2 regions of the Granulicatella sp. genome follow, and region 2 is predicted to be linked to the other one. Evidence: a T-box and tRNA genes for the amino acid it is inferred to sense, from the RefSeq annotation. Region 2 holds a T-box; the other holds one or more tRNA genes.

Region 1 (11,729 bases), on a different contig from region 2:
AATTCCAATCGCAACAGCACCAATGAACTTCCAGAACCAACTCTTTGTAATGCTGAGTAAGTAGAATGCAATCATAATACAGAAGCAACAAATAATGCCGTAATAGTTCGGATTAAAGAAGGTGACTTCCGCCCGGTTTTGGTGCCATACTTGCATCTGTGGTGATAAGAAGGTGTAGTTAAATTTATGAACGATTTCGTAGTGTTCTAAGAATGCGAATCCCGCAGCAAAAATACTGATGAGTAAGACCGTCTGTAGAACGATATGGAAAAAGTCCGGTGTCAATCGTCTTTGATAATATTTGAAGAAAATGGCATACATCAAAAATCCAACAGTGATGCCAGCTCCTAAGTAGTTGCCAGCTACCATCGAAACGATGAAGCTAAATCCGATAAACGCCAGTAAGAACGGGTGGGATACTAGGTCTTTAAAGACTTGTTTTAATTTTCCCGTAAAGGCGAGAAGGATGATATATAAGACGAACAATGTTAGGAATAAATAAAACGGAAGGAAGCTACTGATAATGAGTAAGTACAGCGCTAAGTCCTGATTCGAGAATCGTTTTATCTTTCCGATAATCGTTAGTAATTTCATAATGTTCCTTTCAGGTAGTGTTTCTACCAATCATCTAATGAAATAGATATCAGCTTATTTTACCACTAAATGATGTTTTAGGGCAAATGTCAACACATTGGGCGCCGTTCTTTGAAACTTTCTGAGAACAGGCGTACAATAAAAGTAGAAATTCAGAAAGAAGGAATGAACATGAAATTAGTATTTGTTCGACATGGAGAAAGTGAATGGAACGCCCTCAATTTATTTACCGGTTGGAGCGATGTGGAGTTAACTCCTAAAGGGGTAGAAGAAGCTCATCACGCAGGAGAAATGCTGCGTTCATTAGGCATCCAATTCGATCATGTCTATTTATCAGTATTAAAAAGAGCTATCCACACAGGACACATCGTCTTGTCTGAATTAAATCAAGACTATTTACCAGAAACAAAGAGCTGGCGATTAAACGAACGCCACTATGGAGCCTTACAAGGACTCAATAAACAAGAAACACGCGAAAAATATGGTGACGAACAAGTGTTGCTTTGGAGACGTTCATACGATGTGATGCCTCCGCTACTTAGCGAGGAAGAAGCAGCCAAACAAGCCAAAGACCCGCGCTACAAACATCTACAAGTGAAGGATCTTCCTCAAGGGGAAACATTGAAAACAACCTTGGACCGCGTGCTTCCAATTTGGCAAGATGAAATTGCGGTGGATTTACTCGACGGTAAGAACGTGCTCGTTGTAGCGCACGGAAACTCTCTTCGTAGTCTAGTGAAATACTTGCTCAACTTAAGCGAAGAAGAAATCTTGAAATTTGAAATCCCAACTGCAACACCGCTTGTATTTGACCTCGACGAAAAACTACAAGTGAAAGACTATCATTTTATTAAATAAGGAGAATGCCAATGAAGTGGGAGAAGAAACACACTTTAGAAGAAACCGTTGAATGGAGGGGCCTAGCGGAGAGCGACATGCAGCCGTTCAAAGCGTATGTAAATGAAAAAACACCAGGAATTTGCGGAACCTACGCGGCAGCTTCGTTGACAGTTCTCATGGCCAAACGCGAAGGTGTCGTGACACAATCGATGGACGAGCTATTAGAGAGCATGGAGGCGTCGATTGAATACGCACTTCCATATCGCGGAACTTTCTACTGGGACGTGCAACGCGGACTCAATCAGGAGTGGAAGAAATACGGATATAAAACACACTTTAATTTATTTAGTGAAAAGGTCACACCAGGCCTTCTTGAAGACGGAGTGCCTGTTGTCGTAGGAACCACTACAGCTCTTGGTAGTCCGTATAAAAACCACTGGCTTGTCGTGTACCAATACGCCTTCGATTCAACGGGCAAACTTTGGTACAAGGCATACGATAACCACGGCTCAATCACTACGATTATCCCAGCCGTCCAAACTCTATGCGCCCTCTGGCTTGAAAAGCTCTAGTCACAGCACCTTAAGAATCAACTAGAAAGCATCCAGCTTACAAACTGAAAAACAGAATTAAACTACTAGCACAGTAACAAGGAGCGAAGAGTCCGTTATTTGTCACATGATTCTATCAGAGCATTTTTAAACTCTGACTCAAAAATTGATCAGCACTAAAAAATGATTACGAAGAAGCCTGCGGATTTAGATAGAGCTTTTAATTAAGCAAAGTTAATATGAAATAGACCCAGTAGCTGATTGAATTAAGCTTCATCACTCGTGATTTGCTTAATTCTAATCAGCCTTGCGAGGGTAAGACTACGAAGCAAAAAGGACTCACACTGTGAGTCCTTTTTTAGCTTCTGTCTTACTCCCAAGGCTTTGCAGTAATCATTTTTTTCTGTGCCTAAACTAATTCTATGAGCAGGGTTTAAGACAAAAGCAAAAGCGCTCTGATAGAATGAGTGTGACAAAATAACGGAGGATGAGCGTATGAAGGAATTTGATTTAATCTCTATCGGTGGCGGTAGTGGCGGTATTGCCACAGCAAACCGTGCAGCAATGCATGGTGCCCGTGTAGCCGTAGTAGAAGGAAACTTACTTGGAGGAACCTGTGTAAATATCGGCTGTGTTCCTAAGAAAATTATGTGGTATGGAGCGCAAATTGCAGAAGCGATTCACGCATATGGTCCAGACTATGGATTTACTGCAGAAAATGTCACTTTTGAATTTGCGACATTAAAGAAAAACCGTGAAGCGTATATTGACCGTTCACGAAATTCTTTTAATGGGACTTTTGAACGCAACAACGTAACGGTAATTAAAGGGTACGCGCGCTTTGTCGATGCCCACACGATTGAAGTGAATGGGGAAGAGTACCGTGCCAACCATATCGTAATTGCGACAGGGGCAAAACCTGCCATTCCAAACGTGGAAGGAAAAGAACTTGGGGGCACTTCTGACGATGTATTTGCTTGGGACGTGTTGCCACAATCCGTAGCCATCTTAGGCGCTGGATATATTGCCGTAGAACTTGCTGGTGTTTTACATGCTCTAGGCGTGAAGGCAGACCTATTTGTTCGCCGCGATCGTCCTTTACGTAACTTCGACCATTCGATTATTGAAGTACTCGTTGCGGAAATGGAAAAATCAGGACCAACCTTGCACACAAACAAAGTGCCACAAAAATTGGTTCAACTTGAAGATGGTAGTGTGGAAATTCATTTCGAAGATGGAACAACTTTCGCTGCTGAAAAAGTGATTTGGGCAACAGGACGTTTTCCTCATACAGAAGGATTAAACCTTGAAGCTGCAGGAGTGGAATTAACAGAACGTGGATTTATCAAAGTGAATGAATTCCAAGAAACAACAGCCCAAGGTGTGTACGCACTGGGAGACGTTTCTGGTGAAAAAGAATTGACGCCAGTAGCGATTAAAGCAGGACGCACACTAGCAGAACGTTTATTTAACGGACAAACAAACGCGAAAATGGATTACTCAACAATTCCAACAGTCGTATTCTCACATCCAGCCATTGGAACAGTGGGGCTTACAGAAGAGGAAGCCATGAAAGAGTACGGTAAAGAAAACGTGAAGGCATACTTATCAACGTTTGCTGGAATGTATTCAGCCGTGACAAGCCATCGCCAACAAGCGCGCTTCAAACTCATCACAGCAGGAGCAGACGAAAAAGTAGTAGGCCTCCACGGGATTGGATATGGCGTTGACGAAATGATTCAAGGGTTTGCCGTAGCCATTAAAATGGGTGCAACCAAAGCCGACTTTGACGCAACCGTCGCGATTCATCCAACAGGAAGCGAAGAGTTTGTGACGATGCGTTAAGGATGTGAGGGAGAGTGGTCAGCTTTCGACCCTTTACCGAAATTAACGCAAGCGTCCGATAAGGACGTGCGGATAATTATCGGAAAGGAACGCGAAAGCTACGAGCCTGAACTCAACTACACAGGATGTGAGCAAAAGCGTTCAGCCAATATTCACAGTGTGAATGTTTGGTGACGGTGAGCTTACCTTCATCACTGCACAGAACATTTAGATATACAAGCACAAAAACACCCTAGATGGTCATCCATCTAGGGTGTTTCATTTTCTTTATGCGGCCGGCGGGACTTGAACCCGCACAGGTATACACCCACTGCCCCCTCAAGACAGCGCGTCTGCCATTCCGCCACGACCGCAGAACTATTTCAGTTTATCAAATGTTTGTTGAAATTTCAATCTAAAAGAATTAATTTTCCGTGACATTTTCCGCACGCATAGCGTTTTGTATTCATCTTACGCATTCTAGGGTAGTGGTGATGGCACGATGTACATTCGTAAATGAAGTTCGGCTCTCTCATTCGCTCGACAAATCGGCTTCCACCTACTGGAGCGAGCAGGCGTTTGAAGTCTTGATCACGGTGACGATAGCCGCCACCTGTTTGATGCAAGTGATAATGACAGAGTTCGTGTTTAATGACGCCAATCAAAGCTTCTAGCCCCAGTTCTTGTTCGACAAGGGGGTTAATCTCGATATTTCCCGTCTTCAGAAGATAACAACCACCGCTAGAACGCAGACGTTTGTTATAAGTGATTTTGTGCGTGAATTTTCGTTGAAAAAACGTGCGCGAAATCTCCTCGGTTAAGTTTTGTATTTCGTGTTCGTTCATAATTGCCTCCGACCTTAGTGTAACATTCTTTGCACCTTTAGAAAACAAGATAAACTTTGACCTTTCCGCACCAGACGGGTAAAATAGGAGGGTATAAGATTTTCAATCTGGAGGAAACTAAATGAAAATTGTTGTTGTCGGTGGGGGGAAAGTCGGCGAAGTCATTTGCCAAGAACTCTCAACGGAAGAAAATGACATTGTATTGATTGATAAAAATCAAGATTTAATTGATCGACTCTTAAACAAATTTGATATTATGGGAATTTGTGGAAATGGTGCTAGTTACGATATTCTTGTGGAAGCAGGAGTGGAAAACTGTGATATCTTTATTTCCGTAACGGAAATGGATGAAATTAATATTATTGCGTCAATCCTTGCGAAAAAAATTGGGGCGGAATATACAGTTGCACGTGTGCGTAATCCTGAGTATTCACAACAATTACAACTCATTCGTGAAAGTCTAGGAATTTCATTACTGATTAACCCTGAGCTTTCGACAGCTCGTGATATCGCGAATAACTTTAATTATCCTTCTGCATTAAGTGTGGAAAATTTTGTTGGAAATCGAGTGAGCTTACTGGAGCTAGAAATCAACGAAGGATCACGTCTTGCTGGATTAACCTTAAAAGAAGTGCGTAATCGTTTTGAATCCATCTTAATCTGTGTGATTCATCGTAACGAGCAAAGCTTTATTCCGGACGGAGATTCAACACTAGAAGCAGGAGATCATGTGTATATTACTGGAGCTTATCCTGACTTACGTAATTTCTTAAAATTAACAGGACAAGAAACGAAGAGTGTCTCTTCGGCCGTGATTGTTGGTGGTGGTCGTATCACCTATTATTTACTCAATATGTTGAAACAAACTAAAATCGATACGAAAGTGATTGAAGTGAATGAAGAACGCAGTGAAATTCTAAGCTATGCATTTCCACATACAACAGTAATTCATGCCGACGGAACTGATCACGATGTATTAGAGGAACAACGCATTACAGAATATGATGTGTTTGTATCAATGACAGGGATTGATGAGGAAAACTTAATCCTTTCTGCATATGCTAAACAACAAGGCGTTCAAAAGATTATTACGAAGATGAGTCGTCCAGCTCTTCTTAAAGTATTTAAAGGTTTTGACAGTCAATCAGTTGTGACTCCAAAACATATCGTGGCTAATGAAATTATTCAATTCGTTCGTTCACGTTCAAATACTCAAGGGTCAAATGTTGAAGCATTATACCGTTTAGCAGATAACCAAGTTGAAGCACTGCAATTCCGTGTTCAAAAGAATAGTGCGATTTGTGGCATTCCATTATCAGAACTCAAAACAAAATCAAATCTCTTGATTGCGTTTATTGTTCGTGGACAACAACTAATCTATCCAGCCGGAAATGATACCATTGAACCATTTGATAAGGTAATCGTCGTGACAACGGAAAAAGACTTTGACGACATTAACGACATTTTGGAATAGAGGTGTCGCAATGAATATAAAAACAGTTCGCTATTTTGTGGGAAAAATGCTTCAAGTTGAAGCAGCACTTTTAGCTTTACCACTGATTGTTAGCTTTATTTATCAAGAGTCACACACTCAAAAACTTGCTTATGCTGGTACGATTTTGATGTTGCTCGTAATTGGCTCTCTCTTAAGCTTTAAAAAACCGGAGCCGCTTAAAATTATGGCGCGAGACGGGGTTGTTACCGTTGCACTGAGTTGGATTTTACTCTCTTTCTTTGGAGGATTACCCTTTGTCTTTACGGGTGAAATTCCAAATGTGGTAGATGCCTTCTTTGAAACAGCAAGTGGATTAACAACAACGGGATCAAGTATTATTCCAGATCTTTCTGTATTAGCGCATTCTTCATTATTTTGGAGAAGTTTCACTCACTTAGTCGGTGGGATGGGGGTACTGGTTTTTGCACTTGCGATTCTGCCCAGTCATGGTTCCGAATCTGTACAATTAATGCGTGCGGAAGTCCCTGGACCTGTGTTTGGGAAACTTGTTTCTAAATTAGCGCATACTGCACAAATCTTATATATGATTTATTTAGCAATGACTGCCGTACTAGTGATTATTCTAGTCGTCTTCCAAGTACCACTCTTTGATGCTTTGCTTCTAGCGTTTGGTACAGCTGGAACAGGTGGTTTTGGGGTTAACAATGCTGGATTTAGTATTTACGCCAATCCAGCAGCTGTGGAATGGATTATCGGAGTAGGGATGATGCTCTTTGGAATCAACTTTAACTTGTACTACTTTGTCCTTTTAGGCGCTGTTAAAGATGTGATTAAAGACGAAGAAATGCGTACGTATGTCGGAATCGTTCTCAGCTTTACGATGATTATTTTTATCGTATTGACGATTACTCAAACGGCTTTAGGAGTTCCGATTCGTAGCGTCTTCTTTACGGTATCGTCGATTATTACGACAACCGGATATTCAACGGTCGACTTTGGACTCTGGGGCTTGTTCCCACATGTGCTCCTTCTACTTCTAATGTTTATTGGAGGATGCGCAGGATCAACAGCAGGAGGGATTAAAGTTTCTCGTATTATCGTGTACTTCAAGAGTGCGATTGCCGAATTAAAACGTATGGGGCAACCACGCCGGGTCTTTGTACCAACGATGAATGGAAAACCAATTGACAATAAGATGGAGAAGAGTATTGCGAACTACTTAATCGTGTATGTGTTGTTCTTCCTCGTATTGTTACTCTGTGTGTCATTTGAAGCAGGCGATTTTACAACAGCCTTCTCAAGTGTGGCCGCAACCTTTAACAACATCGGGCCAGGGCTTGGTCAAGTTGGGCCTACAAGCAACTTCTCGATGTATTCGGATTTCAATACATTTGTCCTTTCAATTGGGATGATTGCAGGACGTTTGGAAATTTATCCAATCATTATGCTTTTCTCACCAACAACTATGAAGGCATTTACTCGAAGACGTTAACAAATTCTTAAACAAATAGATAAAGAACTTTAAGGAAAGAGCACTCTTTTCTTAAAGTTCTTTTTGTATACTAGAGTTGTAACGAGTGAGTTACGATTTTGAATAAAGGAGGTTCATTCATGAAGAAATGGGTGAAAGGAACCGCAATTGTCCTTGCATTGATGGGATTATCCATGAAAAGTGCATATGCCATTGATACAACCAGCATTAATGAAAAATGGGGAAAACCAACCGTTGTTTATGGCGGAGGATTAAATGAATCACAAATTAAACAGACATCAGAGTTATTAGGAATTAAAGATCCGAATACTGTTAGAACTGAAAAAGCAACTGGGCAAGATATGATTAAATATCTAGGAAGTGGAGATGGAAACACTTCTGTTATGATCTCTTCAGTGATGGTTCAAAAGAAAGATAAAGGGACTGGAGTTAAGGTTCGTATTAAGACTCCTGAAAACATCACCCTAGTGACAGCTGAGCAATATGCCAATGCGGCCATCACTGCTGGGGTAACTGATGCGGAAATTGAAGTAGCAGCAGTATCAAAGGTAACTGGAGAGTCCGCTTTAACAGGTGTATATAAAGCCTTCGAAGCAAACGGGGTTCAGCTGGACGCCAAACGTACTGAAGTAGCTCAACAGGAATTAGAAGTGACGAATAAAATCGCGCAAGAAAATGCAAACCAAAAAGGATTCGATTCCTCAAAACTCGATAAAGCGATGATTGAAATCAAAAAAGAACTTGCGGAACTCAAACAAAAGCAAGGACAACTAGCTACAAAAGAAGATATCGAACGTATTATTAACGAGGCCTTGAAGAACAACTCATTGCAAAATGTGATTTCCCAAGACCAAATTAATGCATTAGTCGCTTTTGCGCAAAACTACCAAAACACAAGTGCGATTGATTCCAAACAAGTATTAGAGCAATTAAATAGCTTGTCAAAATCAGTCGGCGAAAAGATTAACAGCTTAGTCGAACAAGCCAAAAACGAAGGATGGTTGGACAAAATTGCCCAATTTTTCACTTCCATCTTTGAAAGTATTAAAAATCTATTCAATCAGCAATAGGAAAGTTCGATTGAATATTTAATAAACAAAAAGCAGTCGTACAAGAACCAACTAAGAACAGCTGTAAGTTCTTAGAATCCCCCTCTTTAGGTTCTTGGAAGGCTGTTTTTTTGCTTTTCTTCCATATCACCATAAGTTCTTCACAATAAAAGAATAAATTAATGTTATAATTTTTTAAGAAGATAGGGCATGTAAAAAGGAGAATAGTGCAATGAAAGAATGGATAAAAAAGTATACCGTGTATATTGTTATTGCCATGATGTATTATTTCATTCCGTTATATTTAGTCAAAGATACAGGAAGTGGCATCTTTCTACTATTGATGGTCATCCCTATAATTGTATTCCTTATTTCACTAGTCTTCGCTAAAAAGAACGGATTTAGATGGTATTTTTCTGTTATCGTTGGATTATTGTGGTTTCCGAATGTGTTTATTTTAAATGACTCTGCCAGTAGTTATACAATGGTTTATGGAGCCATTAGTTTTATTGGCCAATTGATTGGAAATCTTCTTAGAAAATATAGAAAGTCCATTTAGTTTCTAATCATGAAAAAGAGTTAAAATCAACAAATAACCCTGACCAGAGATGGTCAGGGTTTTCTGTTTTTATTTTAGAATAAGATAAGATGCAACAACCCTATTTTATACTTTTTTGGAGGGTATTAATATTTTTAGAAGATAATATGAAATATTATGTTGACTGTTATTTTTAGAATGTGTAAAATTTACATATGCTATTAAAAGAGAAGTTTCTTTCAGAAAAGCAAAAATAGTGGAGGGTATGTAAATTGAGAAGTACAAATAAAAAGAAGAAATTTAATATGTTTAGTGTTCTATTGAATGTGGTATTAATAGCTATTATAGCTATTGGAGTGCTGTTTTTCTTACCTAAACAACAAAAATCAGAAATCAAATCTTCAATTAATATCGAAAGTATTGAAAAAGTGAATGAAGTTGTATTTTTGAATGCAGGAGTTAATGAAATTATTACTGAAACAAAAACAACCCAAGTTTTTGGGTTTGATGTGCCGTTCTCTAGAAAAACAGCATTAGTGATTTTAAATTATACAGCTAAATTTGGAATTAAAAGTAGTGTAAAGGTTGAACAAATAGCTGAAAAAGAATATAAGGTTATCGTTCCAAAATTTGAAGTAATTGGTGTTGAACTTTCAAAAGATAATCCTTACAATTTGTATGATAATCATGGAGAGTTGTTAAGTGGAACTACAGAAGATGTTGATACTGGTAAATTGGTCACTAACCAACTTTCTAGTGATAAACAAGCAGAGTATTTAGATAAATTTAAGAGTGCAATTAAAGAATCTGCAATCAATTATTATAAAACAATATTTGCTTCAATGGATTCTGAAGTAAAAGTAACTATAGAATTTACAGAATAATTCTTTCAAAAAGAATAGTAGAAACAAAAAAACCTGACCGTCGCTGGTCAGGGTTTTTTGTTTCTATTTTAGAATAAGATTAAGAGTAAGCTGATGGTGATAATCAGTTGTATCACTAAACCAAGTAGGGATAAGTAAATTGGATCGATGGTTGATTCTGTTGTGTTCTTAAACATCGATGACGTAAAGGTCACGATGTAGAGTAGGAAATGTGCAAAGAATACAATGACGATTCCAACGAATAACCATACAGGGCTAATGAAGGTCATGACTGTCGCAACGGCAAGTAGAACAATGGCTAAAACGTTCATTCCTTCGTATTGTGTCAACCAGTAGTTAAACACGTGTTGACGTTTTTGGAAGACGTGTTTCAATCCATAAGAAACTGTTGGGAACCCAAGGTAGAACACCGCGTAGAAGAGGATGAAACGAATGAACATCCAAATGTAGTTTGGTGTACTTGTTAAACTTGGTAAGATTGAAATGTCTGCAAAGATTTGGTATTGACCAATAATCGAATGAATTAAGTGTGTTGAGACAAATGCGGACATCACTGTTGCCAAAATAATTAAGGCATATCCATATGAACGGCTATATTGACGTTTACGTGAATAGTGGTTTGTCGGTTGTGCCAAACGTTCTCCAAAGAACGTGAAGAAGCGTTTAAATTTATTCCAAGCTCCTGCATAGGCGAAGCGGTTATTCTTCACACGGTTTTCTTGTGAGCTACGGTTATCTTCTTCAGGAATAGTTGTTTCTACTTTCGTTGTAAACGAAGCAGTAGGTTCGTTATTTTCATCTAATAAGTCTGTTTGAACTCCATCATTTGGCTCAATGGCAGTAGGAGCAGAAAGTTCATCTTGAACGGTACCACAATAAGGGCAGAGTTTTTCTTTTTCGTCAATCATTTCATGACAGAATGGACATTGTTTCATGAAGTTTCCTCTTTCCGTATGTATTACTAAATTTCATTGCTATTGTATCATAATTTTACTATAAAAAAAGACTAGGAACTCCTAGTCTTAGCGTGGCATCTTTTCAGATGAGTAGGTCGTGTTCACATCACGAACTACAAACAGCTACATCCGGTAGTGTGCCTAGGCACTCCTGTTCCACATAACTCGCAGTCTCTAATGTACTGCGTGTCGCCTCATCGCATAAAATACATTATAGCAGAGGGTGTGTGGAATGTCATGTATGAACTATTTTTCGCGGATTACTTCGATTTTGTAGCCATCTAAGTCTTTCACGAAATAGTAGTTTGCAGGATGTCCTGGTAAACCTTTTAAGTCTGTAACGTCGTAGCCTTTAGCAACGTGTTCAGCGTGAAGTCCTTCTAAGTCTTTAGCGCTGATTGCGATATGACCATATCCGTCGCCGATTTCGTATGGTCCGTGACCGTAGTTATATGTTAATTCTAATTCATAGTCATCTCCTTCAAAAGCGAGATAAGCGATTGTGAATTTATGTTCTGGGAAGTCTTTTCTTCTTGTTTCTTTAAAACCGAATGCTTCTTCGTAGAAACGAATGCTTTCTTCTAGATTTTCAACACGGACACAAGTATGCAACATTTTTGACATGGTGTGACCTCCTTTATTTATTTTATTTAAGACTAACAAACTCGAATGATAAATACAAGTTTTCAAGACTGTTTCT
Region 2 (11,729 bases):
GTCTCACTTTCTTCACCTCGTTCCCTTTCAGTTTCCGTTGGTGCTGAATATGCATTAATAATTTCCGATACGATTGGATGACGTACAACGTCTCCTGCATCAAATTCCACAAACGCAATTCCATTAATTCCTTTTAGCTTGCGTTCAGCATCTAAAAGACCACTGGCTTGATGTCCTTTTGGCAAGTCAATTTGAGACTTATCTCCATTGACAATCATTTTTGAACCAAAACCTAAACGAGTTAAGAACATTTTCATTTGCGCTCTAGTTGTATTTTGAGCTTCATCTAAAATGATAAACGAATCTTCTAAAGTACGCCCACGCATATACGCTAACGGCGCCACTTCAATGACTCCTCGTTCTAAGAGTCGATTCGTATGTTCCATACCGTATACGGTATAAAGAGCATCATATAACGGACGTAAATATGGATCTACTTTTTCTTTTAAGTCTCCTGGTAAGAACCCTAAATTTTCACCGGCTTCAACAGCTGGACGAGTCAAGATAATTTTCTTCACTTCGCCTTTCTTCAATGCTTGTACAGCCATAACAACAGCTACAAACGTTTTACCCGTTCCGGCAGGTCCAATGCCAAAGACTACATCAGTCTTCTTTATGGCATGAATATATTGCTGTTGACCATACGTTTTAGCACGAATCGCTTTTCCTGCAAATGTACGGCCAATTTCTTCGTTATATAAATTAACAAAGTAATCCAAAGTACCGCGTTTTGCCATCTTCACCGCGGTAATGATGTCAGTTTTAGAAATACTAATCCCTCGTGCGATCAAGTCTTGAAGTTGGTTTAGTAGTTCTTTAACTTGAGTAGTAACCTCTTCTTCACCAGTGATAAAGAGTTGCTCCCCACGATGGGTAATTTGTACTTGGAATGACTCTTCAATAAAACGAATATTCTGATCTTGAGAACCAAATAATTGAATTAATTGAGGATTATCGCTTAATTCAACACTTGCTTTTACGGTTTCATTTTCCAATCAGTTATCCTCCAATCCACACTTATTTATTTAAGTGTGCTTTTACTTGTTCTTTAATGACATTACCGTCTGCTTGCCCTTTAAGAGCTTGCATCACTGCTCCCATTAATTTACCAAATTCTTTTTGACTAGTAGCTCCTACTTGCTCAGCAATTTCAGCAATTTTTGCTTGTACTTCTTCTAAAGAAAGTTGTGCTGGTAAATACTTTTCAACAATTACTAATTCACCTTGTGTTTTTTCAACTAGTTCTGGTCGATTTGCTTTTTCAAATTCAACAATTGAATCACGGCGTTGTTTGGCTTCACGAGACAGAATCGTTAATTCTTCTTCAGGTGTTAGCTCAGATTTTTTATCAATTTCAGCCGCTTGAATTGCTGTTTTAATCATACGCAAAACGGCTAAAGTTTCTTTATCTTTTGCTTTCATCGCTGTTTTAATATCGTTGTTAATCGTTTCTTTTAATGACATTATTCTCTCTCCATTCTTGTATTTCGTTTGATTGATAAAAAAAGACTGGGACCTATAGCCCCAGCCTGACATAGTCATATGATACACAGAGTTGACTAGAACTTGCGTTTACGAGCTGCCTCTGATTTTTTCTTACGTCTTACACTTGGTTTTTCATAAAACTCACGTTTGCGAGCCTCTTGTAAAGTTCCGGTTTTAGAAACAGTACGTTTGAAGCGACGAAGAGCATCATCAAGTGATTCGTTTTTACGAACAACTGTTTTTGACATATCCTATTCCCTCCCTCCGAGCATTTAAAAGTAACTGTTTTCTTTTGAATAGAATAACCAAACAAACGAAATGTCCTTTTTTTATTATAGGAAAGGTTTACTAAAATGTCAATCAACTTCTATACTGCCTATGAACTTTTTTAGGAAAACCTTAATTCATGCTTTAGTTGCGCATTTTTCGCAAAGTCCAAAAATCTCGAATCGATGAGAATGAATTTCACAACCTTCTAATTGATCTTGGAAGAAGTCCATTGGACACATATCTATTTCTTTTGTACTACCACACTTTTCACAAATGAAATGATGATGATGCCCATGTGTTTGGCAACGGAATCTAAATAATTTCTCACCATTTAGTTCTGTTTCTTCTAAAATATTTAATTGCACAAAGGTATATAAATTACGATAAATTGTATCATAACTTAATTGCGGGAATTCAGGTGCAACTAACTTTTGTACTTGCTTTGCTGACAAGTAGCGATTCGCATCATTTAAAATTTCAACCAATCGTTGGCGTTTATTCGTGTGCTTGTAGCCCGCTTCTTTTAGAATCTCTAATGCTTCTTCAACATGATTATGTGAGTGGTTATGATGATGCTTACAGTGGTCGTGTCCACAGCAATGATCGTGTGAATGCATATTACTTCCTTCTTTCTTGATTTAATAACTCTTCAATCCAATGTGAATCGAATTTTCCAGAACGAATCATTTCAATCTCTTTCTTGTAAGGCGCAATCTGAACTTTATTTGCCACTTTAATCCATGGAGTTTCAAGAATTTTAGGGAGATTTTTAAATTCTGGGACTTGAATAACATTCATTAACGCATCAAACCCAATTTCTCCAAATCCAAAATTTTCATGCCTATCTTTATGAGCACCCACAGGATTTTTAGAATCGTTGATATGAAGAACTTTAATGCGATCAAGTCCTACCGTTTTATCGAACTGTGTCAATACTCCCGATAAATCGTTTTTAATATCGTATCCAGCATCATGAACATGGCAAGTATCAAATGTAACCGATAAGTGTTCATTGTACGCCACGCCATCAATAATACGAGCTAGTTCTTCAAACGTACGAGCTAACTCCGTTCCTTTTCCAGCCATTGTTTCTAAGGCGATTTGAACTGTTTGATCTTTTGTAATTACTTGGTTTAGTCCATAGATGATTTGATTCAATCCAACATCAACACCCGCTCCTACATGAGAACCTGGATGTAAAACAACTTGTGTAGCACCGACTGCTTCAGCACGTCTCAATTCTTCTTTTAAAAAATCAATTGCAAAATCAATATATCCTTCTTTTGTAGTATTGGCTAAGTTAATAATATAGGGAGCGTGAACGACCACTTCCTTGATTCCATTTTCAGCCATAAATTTCTTGCCTATTTCAGCGTTTAATTCTTCTATCGGTTTTCTTCTGGTATTTTGAGGAGCTCCCGTATACACCATCATAACATTTGCCCCGTAACTATAGGCTTCTTTAGCTGACCCTAATAGCATTTCTTTACCACTCATTGAAACATGAGATCCAATTAACATGTCAAACCTCCAATTTTGCTCTTATTCTATTTTATTGTACCTAATAAATTCTACTACAATCAAGTTCAAAGCAACTTTTTATACACAAATAAGGGTTTTATTGTTATAATGAATTAGGAATACTTAATTTTAAAGGAGTCTCTATGGATTCAATATTGCATCTATTAAAAAAGAAAAATACACAACAATTCATAGCTTTCATTTTTATATTATTAACGTTTTGGATAATTGCACATCCTTTGGTCACTGAGAAATCTGCTTCAACTAATGAGAACACTATCCATCAAACGGTTGTTGACAATTCAAACTCAAACTCTGCTACACAGACATCTTCAAGGGTTAAAAATAAAGTTGTTCAATTTGCTGTAAATACTGGTTCTTCAAACGTGCAGGTTTATCAAAAGATGGATTCAAAGTCCATTCCAATAGGTAAAATCTCTCAAGGACAGTATTTATTATCTTTACATAAAGTAAACAACGGATGGATTCAAGTTCAGTATAATGAACAAGTTGGATATGTGGAAGAAAAAGATAATATCTTACTAACAACTCTAATGAAAGGTTATGCAAACGGTGGGTTGAAGATTTATCAAACTGCTGAAAAAAACACTAAAGAAATTGGGACAATTCCTTATGGTGAAATTTTCTATCTTCTTGAAGATGTTTCCGATAAAACTTTAAAAATCCGTTATAAAGAAACTGAAGGATACGTGGATAGCGATTCTTCGAACTATACTATTGATTTAATCCAAGAAATATTGAACAAACAAGCTGGACTCCCAACCACTATTGATTCCAATAAAATGTTTGTAACTAAACTAAAAGAAACTCCAATTAATTCTAAAGCATCTATCACTTCAGAATTAATTGGAACAGTAGATAAAGGAACTCAATTTGTATATGAAGATAGAGAAGGAGATTTCTACAAAGTTTCAGTTGGTAATGGAAAATATGGATATATTCCATACTGGTTAGTCACTACAAATTTCGCAGGGATAGAGTCAGATGATACCCTCCCACAAGGAATTAAAAACGCAACAATTGTCATTGACCCTGGTCACGGTGGAGATGATCCTGGTGCTGTTGTAAACTTTAGTGAAAAACATGAAGCTGACCACACACTTTCAACTGCCTTCTTGGTTAAGAAAGAATTAGAAGCGTTAGGCGCAAAAGTTATTTTAACAAGAACTGACAATAGTTCTGTTTCATTAGCAGAGCGTGCCGAAATTAGTAATAAAAATAAAGCCAACGCATTTATCAGTATTCACTTTGATTCTGCGGAAGTTGATAGTGCTAGTGGAACTACAACCTACTATTATAGTGATAAAAGTGAAAATCTTAGTCAAACCATTAATAAGTATTTATCACGTAACTTACCTCTAAAAAATCAAGGCAGCAGGTTCCAAAACTTTATGGTATTAAGAGACAATGCTCGCCCATCGATTCTTTTAGAACTTGGATACTTAAACAACCAAAGCGATAATAAAGTAATTTCATCTCAAGAATATCAAGAAAATATCGCAAAAAGTATTGCAAACGCCTTAAAAGAATACTTCCAATAAACCAAAAGAAGCGATGCTACTCCCTGTGGAATAGCGTCGCTTCTTTTTATTCTAAAATAATTCATCAATTTCTTGACTTGTAGTTTCTACTGGAGTTGTATAGTTTGCAGTAATTTCTTCAATCACTGTCCCATCAACAGCTTCTTTAATCAACCCTTCAACATCAAGACGCGCTTCATATTGACGTGCCTTTTCGAGTTTTGGTTTTGTCTTTGGACTTGGTGGAGCAAATACCGTACAGCAATCTTCAAATGGTTGAATCGATAATTCGAAAGTATTAATTTCTTCAGCAACTTTGATAATATCGAGTTTGTCCATTGTAGCCACCGGACGAATTATTGGTGTGTTAGTCACGTCATTAATCGCCAGCATGCTATCTAAAGTTTGAGAAGCTACTTGCCCTACTGATTCCCCATTAGCAATTGCAAGTGCACGTACGTTTTCTCTAAGTTGATCCGTAATACGAAGCATGAAGCGACGCATAATCGTCATTAAATAAGCTTCTGGTACACTCTTCTTAATTTCCTCTTGAATTCTAGAAAATGGTACCGTAAGGAATTGAATACTTCCTCCAAAACGAGCAATTTTTGCAGCTAAAAGTTTTGTTTTTTCAAGCGCTTGAGGACTCGTATATGGTGGGCTTGCAAAGTGAACGCATTGAATCTCCATCCCACGTTTCATCGCAAGATACCCTGCTACTGGAGAATCAATCCCGCCAGATAACATGAGCATCACTCGACCACTTGTTCCAACAGGAAGTCCGCCTGCTCCTGGGATGGTCTTAAGACTCACCATTAAGTGTTCACGGCGCACATCGATACGAACTGTAATATCTGGTTGTTTTAATTGAACTTTGATATCTGGAAATGCTTCAAGAACAGCATCTCCTAAGAACAGATTGATTTGGTTTGTATCCATCTCGAATGTGTGATCCGAGCGTTTTGTCATAATTTTAAACGTCTTACCTTCAAGATCTTCTTGACTCAATAAGTCAAGAACCACTTTTTTGGCTACTTCCATATCTTTTTCGATAATATAGACTGGCGAAATTGATTGAATCCCAAAAATTGGTTTTACCTTTTCGATAACAGCTTCTTCAGGCGCTTCATGTAAATCTAAATACATAAAGTCATAATCAGGAATCACCTTTACCTGAGGAAAATCTACTAAGACTTTTTTTATATTTGACGCTAATTTTTGTGTGAACATCTTCTTGTTTCTACCCTTTGTAGAAAGTTCACCATAGCGAATCAAAATTCTAGTTTTCAAAGGTTTCCTCCTTTTTATTTTAAAAACGAAAATTGTTTCATTAACTGATGCAATACATTGATAAACTGTTCGACTTCTTCTTTCGTGTTGTCGTTTGAGAAGCTTACACGAACGGCTCCTGTTGCCCATTCAGTTGGCACATCCATCGCATAAAGCGTACTAGACGAATCTACTTTTTTACTTGAACAAGCAGAAGTCGTAGAAATATAAATGCCATGAGTTTCAAAAGCATGAACAACGACCTCTCCACGAACACCTTTAATAGCAAAGCATAATACATGAGACGCTCCATCTTCAGGCGAGAAGATGCGAATCTCAGTTTTTGTTGCTAACTCTTTCCATAGTTGGCTACGAAGTTCCCCCGTAACAGACTTTTCTTCTATAGCCATTCGCAGAGCTTTTGTTGTGGCCACAATCCCTGGAAGGTTTTCCGTTGTACTACGTTCTCCTTTTTCTTGTCCGCCACCTGTTAAGAGCGCTTGAATCTTACGTCCAAATTTCTTATACATAATCCCAACGCCTCTTGGTCCATGGAATTTATGCGCAGATAGACTTAATAAATCTATGCGTCCAAGGGCTAGCAGCTGGCTTGCGCTCTCAAGCGCTTGAACAGCATCCACATGAAAATGAATCGATGGATATGCTTCTAACACTTGTGCAATTCCCGCAATTGGCTGAATTGCACCAACTTCATTATTGACAGCCATTACACTCACTAGAATCGTATCTTTGCGAAGACTCTCTTTTAATTGCTCTACATTTACAATTCCTTTTGAATCGACATCTAAGTACGTCACTTCAAACCCGAAGCGTTCTAATTGCTTACAGGTTTGAATGACTGAAGGATGTTCAATCTTTGTCGTGATGATATGCTTCCCAAATACAGATTTTTCTAAAGCTGTTCCTTTAATCGCCCAGTTATTTGATTCAGTTCCGCCTGAGGTGAAGAAAATCTCCTCAGGTTGAACTGATAATAAACTAGCCACTTGTGCTCTAGCTTTTGTCAACACTTGATGGGCATCGACTCCTAATTGGTGTAAGCTCGATGGATTTCCGAAGAACTTTTGGCTAACTTGAACATAGCTCGTTAATGCATCATCATAAATTTTCGTTGTTGCTGCATTATCAAAATAAATCATTCTACTATCCTTTCAAATTCCATTAGTTCGCAACGATGTTTACTAAACGTCCTGGAACGGCAATTACTTTACGGATTGTTTTTCCTTCAATTGCAGATTTTACTGAATCATGTTCTTTAGCAAGTGCTTCAAGAGCAGCAGCATCTGCGTTCGTTGGAACCATTACGCGTGCTTTAATTTTTCCATTTACTTGGAAAATCACTTCAACTTCGTCTTCTACTAATTTAGATTCATCGTAAGTTGGCCATGGTTCGTAGCTAATTGATTCTGTGAATCCGAATTTACTCCAGATTTCTTCAGCCATATGTGGTGCTAATGGCGCAATCAATTGTACAAGACCTTTCATGTAGTCGAATGGTAATGCATCTGCTTTATACGCTTCGTTTACGAAAATCATCATTTGAGAGATTGCAGTATTAAAATGCAATTCTTCGAAGTCTTCTGTCACTTTTTTCACCGTTTGATGGTACACTTTATCTAATTTGCCATCATTAAGTTTTGTGATACGGTCACGCATCTTGCCATTATCATCAATCATCAATCTCCAGAAGCGGTCTAGGAACTTACGGCTACCTTCAAGTCCTTTTTCACTCCAAGCAATCGATGCATCAAGTGGTCCCATAAACATTTCATAAACACGTAATGTATCAGCACCATATTCACGAACAACATCATCAGGATTTACAACGTTCCCTTTAGATTTAGACATTTTCTCGTTACCTTCTCCAAGAATCATCCCTTGGTTAAATAATTTTTGGAATGGTTCTTTGTTTGGAACAACGCCTAAATCGTATAACACTTTATACCAGAAACGAGCATATAGTAAGTGAAGAACCGCATGTTCTGCACCACCAATATATAAATCAACTGGTAACCATTGTTTTACTTTCTCAGGATCAACAATTTTTTCTTTGTTATGTGGATCAATGTAACGTACAAAGTACCATGAGCTTCCTGCCCATTGTGGCATTGTATTTGTTTCACGACGACCTTTCTTACCTGTTGCAGGGTCCGTTACATAGAGCCAGTCTTCAATCGCTGCAAGTGGTGATTCACCTGTACCACTAGGACGAATTTTATCTGTTTTTGGTAACACTAATGGCAGTTCTGATTCTGGAACAGTTGTCATAGTACCATCTTCCCAATGGATGACTGGAATTGGTTCACCCCAGTAACGTTGACGAGAGAACAACCAGTCACGTAGACGATAGCTTACTTTTGCAGCCCCTACGCCATGTTCTTCAAGCCATGCATTCATTTTAGCAATTGCATCAGTTTTGTTTAATCCATCTAAGAATTCTGAATGAATATGTACACCATCACCAGTGTACGCTTCTTCTTCAACGTTTCCGCCTTCAATCACTGGAATAATGTCTAATCCAAATACTTTGGCAAATTCGTAGTCACGTTCATCATGTGCTGGAACGGCCATAATGGCACCTGTACCATAAGTACTTAATACATAGTCTGCAATCCAGATTGGGATTTCTTTTCCGTTCACTGGGTTAATCGCGTACGCTCCAGTAAATACCCCTGTTTTTTCTTTAGAAAGTTCCGTACGTTCTAAGTCAGATTTTGTAGAAACGGCTGCAATATAAGCATCTACTGCTTCTTTTTGTTCAGGAGTCACAATTTTTTGAACTAATTCATGTTCTGGAGCTAATACATTGTAAGTCGCTCCAAATAATGTATCCGGACGTGTTGTGAAGACTTCAAAACTCTCATCTATTGCTTTTACATTGAAACGAACTTGAGCTCCTTCTGAACGACCAATCCAGTTACGTTGCATATCTTTGATGCTTTCTGGCCAATCTAGATCATCCAAATCTTCTAATAGACGATCAGCATATGCTGTAATTTTCAACATCCATTGTTTCATTGGTTTACGGTAAACTGGATGTCCTCCACGTTCACTCTTACCATCGATAACTTCTTCGTTAGCTAGTACTGTTCCAAGAGCTGGGCACCAGTTCACTGGAATTTCAGCTTCATATGCAAGTCCCATTTCCACTAATTTAGTGAAAATCCATTGTGTCCATTTATAGTACTCTGGATCCGTTGTGTTAATTTCACGGTCCCAATCATAACTAAATCCTAATTCATTAATTTGACGTTTGAAGTTTGCTACGTTTACTTTCGTGAATTCTGCCGGATCATTTCCTGTATCTAGAGCATATTGCTCTGCAGGAAGTCCAAACGCATCCCATCCCATTGGATGTAGTACATTATATCCTTGTGCACGTTTCATACGAGAAACAGCATCAGTTGCTGTATAACCTTCTGGGTGACCTACATGAAGTCCTTGTCCTGATGGATACGGGAACATATCTAATGCGTAAAAGTTTTTCTTAGAAGAATCTTCTGTTGTTTTGAATGTATGATGTTCTTTCCAATATTTTTGCCATTTTGGCTCGATTTCTAGATGATTAAATGTCATCTGATTCACTCCTTTCAAAATAAAAACGTCCCACCTGTCATTGACAGATAGGACGCAATACGTGTTACCACCTAAAAATTTTACTCTTCTTACCTGTAACGCTGGCGAAGCGGAAACTCTTACTAATCCTTCAGAGTTCGGCTAAAGAGGCGAGTTCAGTTTATCGAATTGATGCATTTTCACCAACCATGCACTCTCTACAACTATCAGAAAAACTTACTATTCCTCTATCTGCTTTTGTGAGTATTATTTTAGCAGATTATTTTGAAACTTTCAACACTTGACCAACTTGGATAACATTTGAAGTTAAGCCATTTAAAGCTTTTAATTCAGATAATGTTAATCCATTATTCTTAGCGATACGGAATAAAGTATCTCCTGCTTTTACAGTGTGAGTTGATGTACCTGTTGAATAGCTTACTGTTTTAGCTGAAGTTGCAGTTGCCGTTGTTGTTTTTGCTGATCTAGACATCACTAATTGTTGACCAGGAATGATTGTGCTAGTTTCTGACAAACCATTGATTGATAACAATGTAGTTAATGAAATACCGTGGTTATAAGCAATACGGTATAAAGTATCTCCTGCTTTAACAGTGTATGTTCCTGAAGTTGATGCACTTGATGCTGTAGATTTATAACTTACTTGAGAAGCAACTGTTGCGTTTGAAGCTCCAGATAGTTTTAACGTTTGTCCAGGACGAATCACTGATGATTGTGACAATCCATTTAAGCTTAATAATGTGTTTAAGCTCATGCCTGAACGGCGAGCGATACCGTATAAGGTATCACCTGCTTTTACAGTATAAGTCCCAGAAGTTGATTCGACTGAAGAATTTCTATTTGTTTTAGTACTTACTGGAGTTGAGAAGTTTCCTTCTGATTGACTCACTGTTAAACTTTGACCAGGATAAATAACAGATGATTGAGATAAACCATTTAACGTTAATAATGAATTTATACTCATTCCTGAACGACGAGCGATACTGTATAAAGTGTCTCCCGCTTGGACAACATAATTTCCACCGCTTGTACGAGCTGTTGAAGCAGATGTTCTAACTACTGTAGCAGAAGCTTCACCACCAACTACATGTAAAGTTTGTCCTGGATGAATGATACTTGATGCAGAAATTCCATTTGATGAAATTAATTCGCTTAAGCTCATGCCCACTTTACGACTAATTCCGTAAAGTGTATCTCCCACTTTTACTGTATAAGTGCCATTTACTTTTGCAACAGATGAAGTGTTTACAGGGGTTGATACTACTGTAGTAGTAATTTTATTTGTAGAATTCCCTAATGATAAAGATTGACCTGGATGAATCACTGAATTTAATGATAATCCATTTAAAGACAATAATTGATTTACACTAACACCCAATTTACGACTGATAGCATATAAAGTATCCCCTGCTTGAACCGTATATTGTCCTCCAATTGAAGATTTTTCTTCAGTTGAGGCTGCGATAGCAGTTGCATTTCCATTATCATATTTTGTCAATCCAAATTGTTCAATAATACGATTTAATTTAGCGTAATACGCAGTGTCCGTTGCATAACGTCCAGTTAAATACCGTGTGGCATCTTGATAGCTGTTTGTACGGCTCTTCCATGCACCTGAATAGAACATTGGTGCTCCTTTAATACCATTGACGATTTTATCTACATAATCATCCATTGATTCTTTATAAGAAGGATATTTTCTGAAGTTATCATAAATACCGTAGTAGTTTTGCGCTCCGGCATCTTCTAATGTATACATATTTACAGATTGACCATTGTAGTTCCCTTTTACACCAAATAGATTATGGTTTGGTTCAGAAGCTAGCACACTTGTACCCCAGGCAGATTCTAACGCCGCCTGTGCGATCATTACTGAAGTATAGACATCTTTACCTTCAGTAGCTTGTTGAGCTGCAGGAATAATCTTATTTAAAAAACGTTGCGCTGGAGTTTGTACTTGATTGGTAGGTACAGTATATGCATGAGTTTTTGGTGCTATCGCTAATCCGGCTACTGTAGTTGCTCCAACGACAGCAACTGTCTTTT

The links. The T-box of region 2 lies ahead of leuS (leucine--tRNA ligase). A T-box ahead of a tRNA ligase gene usually reads a tRNA of that ligase, here a tRNA-Leu.
Region 1: it has a tRNA-Leu gene. The T-box ahead of leuS (leucine--tRNA ligase) is inferred to sense a tRNA for this amino acid. The anticodon was not compared.

Annotation. Positions count from the first base shown of each region.
Region 1 covers NZ_DBHISP010000005.1:104,251-115,979, reverse strand. Annotated here, with positions in the region: partial or broken gene ACO5V7_RS04215 (O-antigen ligase family protein) at 1-594, opposite strand, end outside; gene gpmA (2,3-diphosphoglycerate-dependent phosphoglycerate mutase) at 766-1,452, shown strand; gene ACO5V7_RS04205 (dihydrolipoamide dehydrogenase) at 1,464-2,006, shown strand; gene gorA (glutathione-disulfide reductase) at 2,481-3,830, shown strand; tRNA gene ACO5V7_RS04195 (tRNA-Leu) at 4,101-4,183, opposite strand; gene ACO5V7_RS04190 (SprT family protein) at 4,220-4,654, opposite strand; gene trkA (Trk system potassium transporter TrkA) at 4,776-6,128, shown strand; gene ACO5V7_RS04180 (TrkH family potassium uptake protein) at 6,139-7,602, shown strand; gene ACO5V7_RS04175 (DUF1002 domain-containing protein) at 7,722-8,672, shown strand; gene ACO5V7_RS04170 (hypothetical protein) at 8,884-9,210, shown strand; gene ACO5V7_RS04165 (DUF4230 domain-containing protein) at 9,462-10,073, shown strand; gene ACO5V7_RS04160 (zinc ribbon domain-containing protein) at 10,142-11,008, opposite strand; gene gloA (lactoylglutathione lyase) at 11,276-11,653, opposite strand.
Region 2 covers NZ_DBHISP010000001.1:183,785-195,513, forward strand. Annotated here, with positions in the region: gene ACO5V7_RS00840 (HD family phosphohydrolase) at 1-7, opposite strand, end outside; gene ACO5V7_RS00845 (PhoH family protein) at 1-995, opposite strand, end outside; gene ACO5V7_RS00850 (GatB/YqeY domain-containing protein) at 1,018-1,464, opposite strand; gene rpsU (30S ribosomal protein S21) at 1,560-1,733, opposite strand; gene ACO5V7_RS00860 (Fur family transcriptional regulator) at 1,890-2,372, opposite strand; gene ACO5V7_RS00865 (deoxyribonuclease IV) at 2,374-3,276, opposite strand; gene ACO5V7_RS00870 (N-acetylmuramoyl-L-alanine amidase) at 3,420-4,838, shown strand; gene thiI (tRNA uracil 4-sulfurtransferase ThiI) at 4,890-6,107, opposite strand; gene ACO5V7_RS00880 (cysteine desulfurase family protein) at 6,122-7,246, opposite strand; gene leuS (leucine--tRNA ligase) at 7,269-9,683, opposite strand; T-box leader at 9,729-9,924, opposite strand; gene ACO5V7_RS00890 (LysM peptidoglycan-binding domain-containing protein) at 9,943-11,729, opposite strand, start outside.